2 regions of the Streptomyces sp. RLA123 genome follow, and region 2 is predicted to be linked to the other one. Evidence: riboswitches for the same ligand, from Rfam matches in the RefSeq annotation. Region 2 holds a riboswitch; the other holds the start of a gene.
What was found. A riboswitch is a leader RNA that binds a small molecule or an ion and turns the genes downstream of it on or off. The one in region 2 is predicted to bind glycine.

Region 1: it holds a riboswitch for glycine, as region 2 does, so the genes downstream of both, gcvP (aminomethyl-transferring glycine dehydrogenase) here and gcvT (glycine cleavage system aminomethyltransferase GcvT) in region 2, are expected to answer to the same signal.

What each region holds. Positions count from the first base shown of each region.
Region 1 is NZ_JBWDOR010000003.1:6,713,432-6,719,004, forward strand. It holds gene ftsR (transcriptional regulator FtsR) at 1-90, shown strand, start outside; gene RV983_RS30685 (bifunctional nuclease family protein) at 180-653, shown strand; gene RV983_RS30690 (MerR family transcriptional regulator) at 891-1,469, shown strand; gene RV983_RS30695 (DNA polymerase IV) at 1,559-2,920, shown strand; gene RV983_RS30700 (PRC-barrel domain-containing protein) at 2,940-3,323, opposite strand; glycine riboswitch at 3,425-3,529, shown strand; gene gcvP (aminomethyl-transferring glycine dehydrogenase) at 3,680-5,573, shown strand, end outside.
Region 2 is NZ_JBWDOR010000003.1:2,694,790-2,700,362, reverse strand. It holds gene glyA (serine hydroxymethyltransferase) at 1-970, opposite strand, end outside; gene gcvH (glycine cleavage system protein GcvH) at 1,036-1,416, opposite strand; gene gcvT (glycine cleavage system aminomethyltransferase GcvT) at 1,505-2,617, opposite strand; glycine riboswitch at 2,676-2,800, opposite strand; glycine riboswitch at 2,802-2,904, opposite strand; gene RV983_RS12035 (AAA family ATPase) at 3,077-3,766, shown strand; gene RV983_RS12030 (hypothetical protein) at 3,805-4,605, opposite strand; gene RV983_RS12025 (enhanced serine sensitivity protein SseB) at 4,811-5,573, shown strand, end outside.

The sequences.
Region 1 (5,573 bases), 4.0 Mb from region 2:
GCCGAGGCCACCGCCAAGGAGCTGGCGGCCCTGTCGGTGCGCCTGCACGCCGCGCTGGTCCAGTCGGCTCTCAGGATCCGGCTCTTCTGACGCTGAGTGACCGGGACTCGGCCCGGCCGGTGACCGGCCGGGCCCGTCCCGACTACCCAAACCTGCCGGGCACGTCCTAGGGTTGCTGTGTGAACGAGCTCGACGTCGTGGGTGTCCGGGTCGAAATGCCCTCCAACCAGCCGATTGTGCTCCTGCGGGAAGTGGGAGGCGACCGCTACCTGCCCATCTGGATCGGGCCGGGGGAGGCCACCGCCATCGCTTTCGCGCAGCAGGGCATGACGCCTGCGCGGCCGCTGACCCATGATCTTTTCAAGGACGTGCTCGAGGCCGTCGGCCAGACGCTGACCGAGGTCCGGATCACCGACCTGCGCGAGGGCGTCTTCTACGCCGAGCTGGTGTTCGCCAGCGGCGTGGAGGTGAGCGCCCGTCCCTCCGATGCCATAGCGCTCGCACTGCGGACCGGAACCCCCATCTACGGGAGCGACGGTGTGCTGGACGATGCCGGCATCGCCATCCCCGACGAGCAGGAGGACGAGGTCGAGAAGTTCCGCGAATTCCTCGATCAGATCTCGCCCGAGGACTTCGGATCCAGCAGCCAGTGAGGTCCGGCGCCGGCCATTCGACGAGCCGTACCCCCTGAGCGGATACGCGAAACCACTCCAGGGGTTGATATCACTCGGCGTGCCGAGCGTGGCGATCGTTGACGCACCCGGAGTGACTGCCTACCGTCGAGATGGAAAGTCCCGATGGCACGTGCGCGTGCCCTCAGGGGTGCGAAGGGACGGGAGGTCGGCGTGAGAAGCACCGGCGACGGTATGGCCGCTGGCGGCCCGTACCCGATGCGCGCGGCCCTGGCCCGCAACGCGGCCGTGGCCTCCGGCGGGGGCACGGGCGAGGTCTCCGGTCGGGAGCCGGAAGGGTCGGGCGAGAGTGTCGGCTACCGCGGGCCCACGGCCTGCGCGGCGACCGGGATCACCTACCGCCAACTGGACTACTGGGCCCGTACGGGACTCGTGGAGCCCAGCATCCGGCCGGCCTACGGTTCGGGCACCCAGCGGCTGTACAGCTTCAAGGACGTCGTCGTCCTCAAGATCGTCAAGCGGCTGCTCGACACGGGGGTGGCGCTGCAGAACATCCGCACCGCGGTGCAGCACCTGCGCTCCACCAGCCCCGCCGAGCTGGCCCGGATGACCCTGATGAGCGACGGCGCGACCGTCTACGAGTGCACGTCGCCCGACGAGGTCGTGGACCTGCTCCAGGGCGGCCAGGGCATCTTCGGGATCGCGGTGGGCGTCGTGTGGCGGGATGTGGAGAGCGGGCTGTCGCAGCTGCACGGCGAGCGGGTCGACACCGGCGAGACGCTGGTGGGCCGCAACCCCGGCGACGAACTCGCCCGCCGCCGCCATCGCGCGGTCTGACCTGCGGACCGCCGGGCCGGACCGTCGCACCAACCGGCTGCCGTACGGGCGTACGGCGGGTGTCGGTGCCATAGGGCACCATCGGTGACGTGAGAAGCGCGCCGACCATCCTCCATCTGGACATGGACGCGTTCTTCGCTGCCGTCGAGCAGGCCGCGAAGCCGAGTCTGCGGGGGAAGCCGGTCATCGTCGGGGGGCTGGGCCCGCGGGGCGTGGTGGCGACCGCGTCGTACGAGGCCCGTGTGCACGGCGTCCATTCGGCGATGGCGATGGCGTACGCCCGCCGGCTCTGCCCGAACGCGGCGTACCTCGTGCCGCGCTTCGGGGTGTACCGGCAGGTGAGCGACGTCGTCATGGAGATCCTGGCCCGGCTGTCGCCGCTGGTGGAGCCGCTGAGCCTGGACGAGGCGTTCGTGGACCTGGAGGCCGGCGGCATCGCTGACGAGCCACTGCGGGTGGGGGAGCGGCTGCGGGCCGACATCAGGGCGGCCACGGGGCTCGCGGGCTCGGTCGGGCTCGCCGGGTCGAAGCTGCTCGCCAAGATCGCCTCGGAGCAGGCCAAGCCGGACGGCATGGTCGTCATCCAGCCGGGCACCGAGCGCGAACTGCTGGCGCCCATGCCGGTGCGCACACTGCCGGGGGTGGGACCCGCCACGGCCGAGCACCTGCGCAGGGGCGGCATCACCACGGTCGGGGACGTCGTGGAGGCGGGGGAGGCCGAGCTCGTGCGCCTGCTGGGCAGGGCGCACGGCGCGCATGTGCACGGCATGGCCCTGGGGGTGGACGAACGGCCCGTGGTCCCCGACCGCGAGCACAAGTCGATCTCGGTCGAGGACACCTTCGACGTGGACCTCACCGACCGCGTCCGGATCCGGCTGGAGGTGGACCGGATCGCCGACCGCTGCGTACGGAGGCTGCGCGAGGCAGGGCGCTCCGGCCGCACCGTCGTGCTGAAGGTGCGCCGGTACGACTTCACGACGCTCACCCGGTCCGAGACGCTGCGCGCCCCGACCGACGACCCCACGGTGGTTCGGGAGACGGCGGAGCGGCTGCTGGAGGCCGTCGACCTCTCGGGCGGCGTCCGGCTGCTCGGCGTCGGCGTGGCGGGGCTGGCGGATTTCACACAGGAGGACCTCTTCGCCCAGGCGGCCGAGCGTGAGGAGGAGGCCCCCGACGAGGAAGGCGCCGCCGGGGCGGACGCGGGGGCGGATCAGCCCACCGCCGCCGCGGGGACGCCGACCGCCGCGGAACGGCGCTGGACGCCGGGTCAGGACGTCCGGCACGCCGAGTACGGCGCAGGCTGGGTGCAGGGCAGCGGCGTGGGCCGGGTCACCGTGCGTTTCGAGGAGCCCCATTCGGCATTGCCGGGGAGGGTGCGGACCTTCGCGGTGGCCGACCCCGATCTGGAGCCGTCCGAGCCGCTGCCGCTGGTGTTGTCCGCGGGCGGGTGAGGGAGGCGGAAGCGGACGGTCAGCCGTCGCCGGCCAGTTTGCCGAAGTCCCGGTCGGGCGGCGGCTCGTCGTCCGGCCCGGTGACGGCGCTGGGGCCGTTCATCCCGTAGTGGTGGTAGAGCTGCAGCTCCTGCTCCGGGGAGAGATGCCGGCCCACCCCGAAGTCCGGGGCGTCCTTGATCAGTGACTTGTCGAAGGGGACGCGCAGCCCGTCCTCGCCGAACTCGCTCGGTTCCAGCGGAACGAAGGCGTCGCGACTGAACAGGCCGGTGCGCACCGCGGCCCACTCGGGCTCGCCGGTGGCGTCGTCGAGGTACACCTCGTCGACGGTTCCGATCTTCATTCCGTTGCGGTCGAAGGCCCTGCGCCCGATCAGGCTCCGCGGATCGATACCGGTCTGCACGGTCCCTCCAACTGGTCGCGATTACTCCCATTTAGGCACGAAAGGTGTCCGCTGTCACATGACCGTTCAACGAACCCCGCTGGTAGGCTGGCATCGGCTGGCGACCCCATGCGGGAGAGCCCTGGCGGTGCTCAGCACCGGCCGCCGGGCGCCGAAGGAGCAAACCCTCCCCGGAATCTCTCAGGCATCCGTACCGCATGGGTGAGGTCACTCTGGAAAGCAGGAAGGGACGCCCGTCCGTGGCAGCCCGTTCCTCACCGACGGTGAAAGCCGTCCCGCGCGCGGGACGGTGAAACTCTCAGGTTCAGATGACAGAGGGGGAGGCCGTGTCGCGTCAGACCAGGAGGCCTCCGCAGATGACCGCCCACCGCATCCCTCTCGCCGAGCTGGAGCGCGGCATCCCGTTCGAGCAGCGTCACATCGGACCCGATGCCGCCGCGCAGGCGAAGATGCTCGCGCATGTCGGCTACGGTTCGCTGGACGAGCTCACCGCCGCAGCCGTACCGGACACCATCAAGAGCGCCGAGGCCCTCGGCCTCCCGGCCGCCCGCACCGAGCCCGAGGTGCTGTCCGAACTGCGCGCGCTCGCGGACCGCAACCAGGTGCTGCGGCCGATGATCGGCCTGGGGTACCACGGCACCTTCACGCCGCCGGTCATCCTGCGCAATGTCATGGAGAACCCCGCCTGGTACACGGCGTACACCCCGTACCAGCCCGAGATCTCCCAGGGCCGCCTCGAGGCCCTCCTCAACTTCCAGACGGTCGTCGCGGACCTGACCGGTCTGCCGACCTCCGGCGCCTCGCTGCTCGACGAGGGCACCGCGGCCGCCGAGGCGATGGCGCTGGCCCGCCGGGTCGGCAAGGTCAAGCAGGGCGTCTTCCTGATCGACGCCGAGACCTTCCCGCAGACCGTCGCCGTGATCGAGACCCGCGCCGAGCCCACCGGCGTCGAGGTCGTCGTCGCCGACCTCACCGACGGCATCCCCGCCGAGATCGCCGAGCGCGGTGTCTTCGGCATACTCCTGCAGTACCCGGGTGCCTCCGGTGCGGTGCGCGACCTGAAGCCCGTCATCGAGCAGGCCCACGGGCTGGGCGCGATCGTCACCGTCGCCGCCGACCTGCTCGCCCTGACGCTGCTCACCTCCCCGGGCGAGCTCGGCGCCGACATCGCGATCGGCACCACGCAGCGCTTCGGCGTGCCGATGGGCTTCGGCGGTCCGCACGCCGGTTACATGGCGGTCCGCGACGCCCACGCCCGCAGCCTGCCCGGCCGCCTGGTCGGCGTCTCCGTCGACGCCGACGGCGACAAGGCCTACCGCCTGGCGCTGCAGACCCGCGAGCAGCACATCCGTCGCGAGAAGGCCACCAGCAACATCTGCACCGCCCAGGTGCTGCTCGCCGTGATGGCCGGTATGTACGCGGTCTACCACGGCCCGGACGGCCTGGCGCAGATCGCCCGCCGCACCCACCGCTATGCCGCCGTCCTCGCCGGGGGCCTGCGCGCCGGCGGCGTCGAGGTGACCACCGGTGCCTTCTTCGACACCGTCACCGCCCGCGTGCCGGGCCGCGCCGCCGAGGTCGTGTCCGCCGCCCGTGAGGCCGGTGTGAACCTGCGCAAGGTCGACGCCGACCTGGTGAGCATCGCCTGCGACGAGACCACCGGCCGTGCCGACCTGGCCGCCGTCTGGGCCGCCTTCGGTGTCACCGGCGACAACGCCGACATCGAGGCGCTGGACGCAGCCACCGAGGACGCGCTGCCCGCGGGGCTGCTGCGCGACGTGGACTACCTGACCCACCCGGTCTTCCACCAGCACCGCTCGGAGACCGCGATGCTGCGCTACCTGCGCCGCCTCGCCGACCGCGACTACGCGCTGGACCGCGGCATGATCCCGCTCGGTTCCTGCACGATGAAGCTGAACGCGACCACCGAGATGGAGCCGGTCACCTGGCCCGAGTTCGGCCAGCTGCACCCCTTCGCGCCCGCCGAGCAGGCCGAGGGCTACCTCACGCTCATCCGTGAGCTGGAGGAGCGTCTCGCCGAGGTCACCGGCTACGACAAGGTCAGCCTTCAGCCCAACGCCGGTTCCCAGGGCGAACTGGCCGGTCTGCTCGCCGTCCGCGCGTACCACCGTGCCAACGGCGACACCCAGCGCACGATCTGCCTCATCCCGTCCTCCGCGCACGGCACGAACGCCGCCAGCGCCGTGATGGCCGGCATGAAGGTCGTCGTCGTCAAGACCGCCGGCGACG
Region 2 (5,573 bases):
CCAGGACCAGATGCACGTCCGTGCCGCCGGACAGCACCGAGACGCCCGCCGCCGTGACGTCGGCCTGCGTCAGCCGCTCGGCGAGGATCTTCGCGCCCTCCAGGGTGCGGACCTGGCGGTCCTTGAACTCCTCGCTCGCAGCGACCTTGAAGGCCACCGCCTTCGCCGCGATGACGTGCTCCAGCGGGCCGCCCTGCTGGCCGGGGAAGACCGCCGAGTTGATCTTCTTGGCGAACTCCGCCTTGCTCAGGATGACGCCGCCGCGCGGGCCGCCCAGAGTCTTGTGCGTGGTCGTGGTGACGACGTCCGCGTGCGGCACGGGGGAGGGGTGGAGACCCGCCGCGACCAGGCCGGCGAAGTGCGCCATGTCGACCATCAGGTAGGCGCCGACCTCGTCGGCGATCCGCCGGAAGGCCGCGAAGTCCAGCTGCCGCGGGTACGCGGACCAGCCGGCGATGATCAGCTTCGGGCGGGACTCCTTGGCGAGGCGCTCGACCTCGGCCATGTCGACCTGGCCGGTCTCGGCGTCCACGTGGTAGGCGACCACGTTGTAGAGCTTGCCGGAGAAGTTGATCTTCATGCCGTGGGTCAGGTGCCCGCCGTGGGCGAGGTTCAGGCCCAGGATCGTGTCGCCGGGGTTCAGCAGCGCGAACATCGCGGCGGCGTTGGCCTGCGCGCCCGAGTGCGGCTGGACGTTGGCGTGCTCGGCGCCGAACAGCGCCTTGACCCGGTCGATGGCGAGCTGCTCGACGACGTCGACATGCTCGCAGCCGCCGTAGTAACGGCGGCCGGGGTAGCCCTCGGCGTACTTGTTGGTCAGCACCGAGCCCTGGGCCTGGAGGACCGCGACCGGAGCGAAGTTCTCCGAGGCGATCATCTCCAGGGTGGACTGCTGGCGGTGCAGTTCGGCGTCGACGGCTGCGGCGACGTCGGGGTCGAGCTCGTGCAGGGAGCTGTTGAGAAGCGACATCTGGGGGGTCATCCGTCCGGAGGTCGGGGTGGGCAGGTCGGGGCGGCGGGGGCGCCGCGGCGGCGTCAGCTGCCGGTGAAGGCGGTGTACTCGTCCGCCGAGAGCAGGTCGGCGGGCTCCTCGGACACCTTCACCTTGAACAGCCAGCCGCCCTCGAAGGAGGCCGAGTTCACCAGGGAGGGGTCGTTGACGACGTCCTCGTTGACCTCGGTGACCTCACCGGAGACGGGGGAGTACAGGTCGCTGACCGACTTGGTCGACTCCAGCTCGCCGCAGGTCTCGCCCGCGGACACCGAGTCGCCGACCGCCGGGAGCTGGACGTAGACGACGTCGCCGAGGGCGTTCGCCGCGTGCTCGGTGATGCCCACCGAGGACACGCCGTCCGCGTCCGCGGCCGACAGCCACTCGTGCTCCTTGCTGTAGCGCAGCTGCTGGGGGTTGCTCATGACGTGAATTCTCCTGGATGACGGAATGTGCTGATGAACGGCTGTCTTGACAGGTGGGACGGCTGTGCCCGGTGTGCGGGCGGGAACCTCAGCGCTGCCGCTTGTAGAACGGCAGGGCCACCACCTCGTACGGCTCATGCGTACCGCGGATGTCCACGCCCACACCGGAGGTGCCCGGCGCGGCGTGCGCGGCGTCCACGTACGCCATGGCGATCGGCTTGCCCAGGGTCGGGGACGGGGCGCCCGAGGTGACCTCACCGATCACGGCGCCGCCGGCCACCACCGGGTAGCCCGCCCGCGGGACCCGGCGGCCCTCGGCGACCAGGCCGACCAGCTTGCGCGGCGGCTCGGCCGCGGCGCGCTCCGCGGCGGCGGCCAGCGCCTGCCGGCCGACGAAGTCACCGGGCTTGTCGAACTTCACGACCCGGCCGAGGCCGGCGTCGAACGGGGTGAGGGCGGTGGTCAGTTCGTTCCCGTACAGCGGCATGCCCGCTTCCAGGCGCAGCGTGTCCCGGCAGGACAGGCCGCACGGCACCAGGCCGGCGTCCACACCCGCGTCGGTCAGCGCCTGCCACAGCTTCTCGGCGTCGGCCGGGTCGACGAACAGCTCGAAGCCGTCCTCTCCGGTGTACCCCGTGCGGGCGATCAGCGCGGAGACGCCGGCGACCGTGCCGGGCAGCCCGGCGTAGTACTTCAGGCCGTCGAGGTCGGCGTCGGTCAGCGACTTCAGGATGCCGGGGGACTGCGGTCCCTGGACGGCGATCAGCGCGTAGGCGTCCCGGTCGTCGCGCACGGCGGCGTCGAAGCCGGCCGCGCGCTCGGTCACGGCGTCCAGGACCACCTGCGCGTTGGAGGCGTTGGCGACGACCATGTACTCCTGGTCACCGAGGCGGTAGACGATCAGGTCGTCCAGGATGCCGCCGTCGGGCGAACAGATCATCGTGTAGCGCGCGCGGCCGACGGCCAGCGCGGAGATGTGGCCGACCAGCGCGTGGTCCAGGGCCTCGCCCGCGGCGGGGCCGGTGACCGTGATCTCGCCCATGTGGGACAGGTCGAAGAGACCGGCCCGGGTCCGTACGGCGGTGTGCTCGTCGCGCTCGCTGGCGTACCGCAGCGGCATGTCCCAGCCCGCGAAGTCGGTCATGGTGGCACCGAGGGACCGGTGCAGGGCGTCCAGCGCGGTACGGCGGGGTTCACTCATCGGGCGGGCTCCCAAGGACATGGAAAGACAGGTCGGGCGATGACAGGAGGGGGGCTTGCCCTCCCCATCTGTCATCGGAACCTGAGAGGTTCACCTGGACCCTCCGTGCGGAGGAGCCCCGGTTTGCACCTTGGGTGGGGCGGCCGCCCCGGACCGGGAGGGCTCGCCCGCTTTTCAGATGTGCCTCGGACGCGCGGTATCTGTGCCTGAGAGATTCAAGGGAGGACTTGCTCCTTCGGCGCCCCGCCCGCCACGGCGGGAGCGGGGAACTCTCCCGCGCGGCCTCGAACGGCCGATATGTGATTGAGGTCGCCATCATTGCACGGCCGCTCCGCCTTGTCTCGGCCGTGTCCCCGATGTCCCGGTCGGGTCCCGATCGTGTCGTCACCGCGTTGCTTCCCTGGGTAGACGCATACCGAGGATTTACCATTTCTTGAAAGTCATACCGGGAGGGCGACTGTGCGGTGGCAGAGTGCGTATGCGACGGCCGGGGCACCGGCCGCTCCCCGTCCGGTGGCCGTCCGGCCGGCGGTCCCTCCCCGCGGCGCGGTCCGCGCCGGGCACTCCGTGCGCCCGCGCAGGCTGGTCGACCTGCGGGCGGGCCAGGCCCGGGTACGGCGGCTGCGCTACCCGGCCGGCGACATCCTGATCGTCTCCGGGCTCCCCGGCGGCGGCAAGAGCACGCTGATGCGCCGCGTGTCCGGTGACGCCTGGCTGATCGACTCCCAGGACGTGCGCGAGCGCTGGCAGACCCGGATGCCGCGCCTGCTGCCGTACGCCGCCTACCGCCCCCTGGTGCGGCTGGCCCACTACGTGGGGCTGTGGCGGGCCCTGCGTTCCGGGGCCGGTGTCGCCCTGCACGACTGCGGCACCCTGCCGTGGGTACGGGCCTGGGTCGGCCGGGAGGCCCGGCGCCGCGGCCGGGGGATGCACCTGGTGCTGCTCGACGTGCCCGTGGAGGCCGCCCTGGACGGGCAGCGCGTGCGGGGGCGGGGGGTGTCTGCGTACGCCATGGCCCGGCACCAGCGGGCCTCGCGGCGGCTGCTGCGCGCGGCGGAAAAGGGCCGGCTGCCGGCCGCGTGCACCTCGGCGGTGCTGCTGGACCGCGAAGCGGCCCGGCGGCTCGAGGCCATCGACTTCGACGGCTGAGCGGCCGGGCCGCCACGGTGGTGCGGTGACTGCCCGGACTACTGGACCTGCGGGGCAGGGGCCACGGGCATCTGGGGAGCCTGCGGGTTTGCAGCCTGGTCCTGGGGCGCCAGGACGTCGGGAGCCTGCGGGTTCGCAGCCTGGTCCTGGGGCGCCAGGACGTCGGGAGCCTGCGGGTCCTGCGCCGACCCGTCCTCCAGCGGCAGGGGGATGGGAAGGGGGAGCGCACCGGTCAGCAGCTTCGGCACGGACAGCAAAAGCGCCTGCAGGTCGCCGACGACGGTGGTCACGCCGGCGGTCACCCCCGCGAGGTCCTTGGCCAGGACCGCCTTCAGCAGCGTGGCGACGTCGGCCACCAGCTTGTCGAGCTGCTTCTGGACGTCGGACACGGCGTCCGCCGCGCGCTCGGCGCCGTCGGCGGGCTCCGCGACGTCGGCGGACTGCGGGTCGGCAGTGGGGTCGGCCGGGAACCCGGCCGCCGGGTCGGCGCCGGACTGGTCGGTCTGCGACGGGTCGGCCGGGGAGGCGGACTGGTCGACGACCGTGGACAACTGCTGGGTCGCCTCCTCCAGGCCCTGGCGGAGCTCATCGAGCTTCGCGGAGTCGGGAGCCTGGGCCTGGGCCTCCTGAGTGAGCTTCGCGCCGATCGACAGCGTGTCACCCAGCTTGGCGATGAGCTCGGCACGGCCGGTCTCCGCCGCGTCGGCGGCAGCCGCCAGGTGAACGGCCGAGATCCGGACCGGGGCGTGGGCACTCGCGACACCGCCGGTGAGGCCCATCGTCAGCGAGCCGCAGACGGCGGCCGCTATGAGGGCGGAGGTGGTCCTGGTGATGCGCATATTGAGGAATCTCCCAAGTGAGGGTTTTGTACTTGCCTGCCCCACCTTGTGAGAAGTCATGACCCCTCGCAACCGGACGGTCGCAGAGTGTGACGGTTCCAGGCCCGGAGGGGTCCGTGCGGCCCGCCTGCGGATAGGGTTTTGGGAGAGGGCACCACGACCGGATATTGCGAGGCGAGACGCAGTGAACATCCCTGGGCAGCGGATACCCGACGGATTCGCCCCGGCGTTCGCCGCCGGACCGGCCGCCGGCACCTGGCCCGCCAACGAACTTGAGGAAGTCCTCACCGCGGCCCTCGGCGATCCCGGCGCGACCGCCCGGGTCCTGGAGGTGCTCGGCCGCTCGGAGTTGTGGATCCCGCTCCCGGCCGGCGGCAGCCAGGCCAACTCCGATCTGGACCTGCCCACCATCGAGCTCGGCGGGGGCGCCTTCGTCCCGGTGTTCAGTTCCGAGCAGCAGTTCCTCCATGCCGCGCAGGGCATGGACTTCGCCGTCGCCCCGGCCCGGGAGTTCGCCCGCGGACTGCCGCCGCAGGTGGGGATCGCCGTCAACCCCGGGGGCGCGGTGGGGATTCCGCTGCCGCCGCCGGCCGTCATGGAACTGTGCCGCACCGGCCGTGAGCCCGGCACGCCGACCGGCGCCCGGGTGCGGCTGTGGGAGCCCTCGCCGGACGACGAGCCGGTGGAGTTCCTGGCCGCCGCCGCGGGCGAGTTCGCGGTCACCCCGGTCGTCCTCACCGCGCGTCGGGCCCTGGCCAGCGTCGAGGGGGACCCGGCCGCGCTCTTCATCGGCGTCGAGCTCGACCGCTGGCAGGAGGAGGACCGGGTCGCCGCGATGACCGCGCTCGGGCGCGCGCTCGGCGCCGTCCAGGTGCCGTGGCAGGTCAATCTCGTCCTCCTCGACGTCGCACAGGACCCCGTGGGGGACTGGATGGTCGAGCGCGTGCGACCCTTCTTTGTCGGCACCG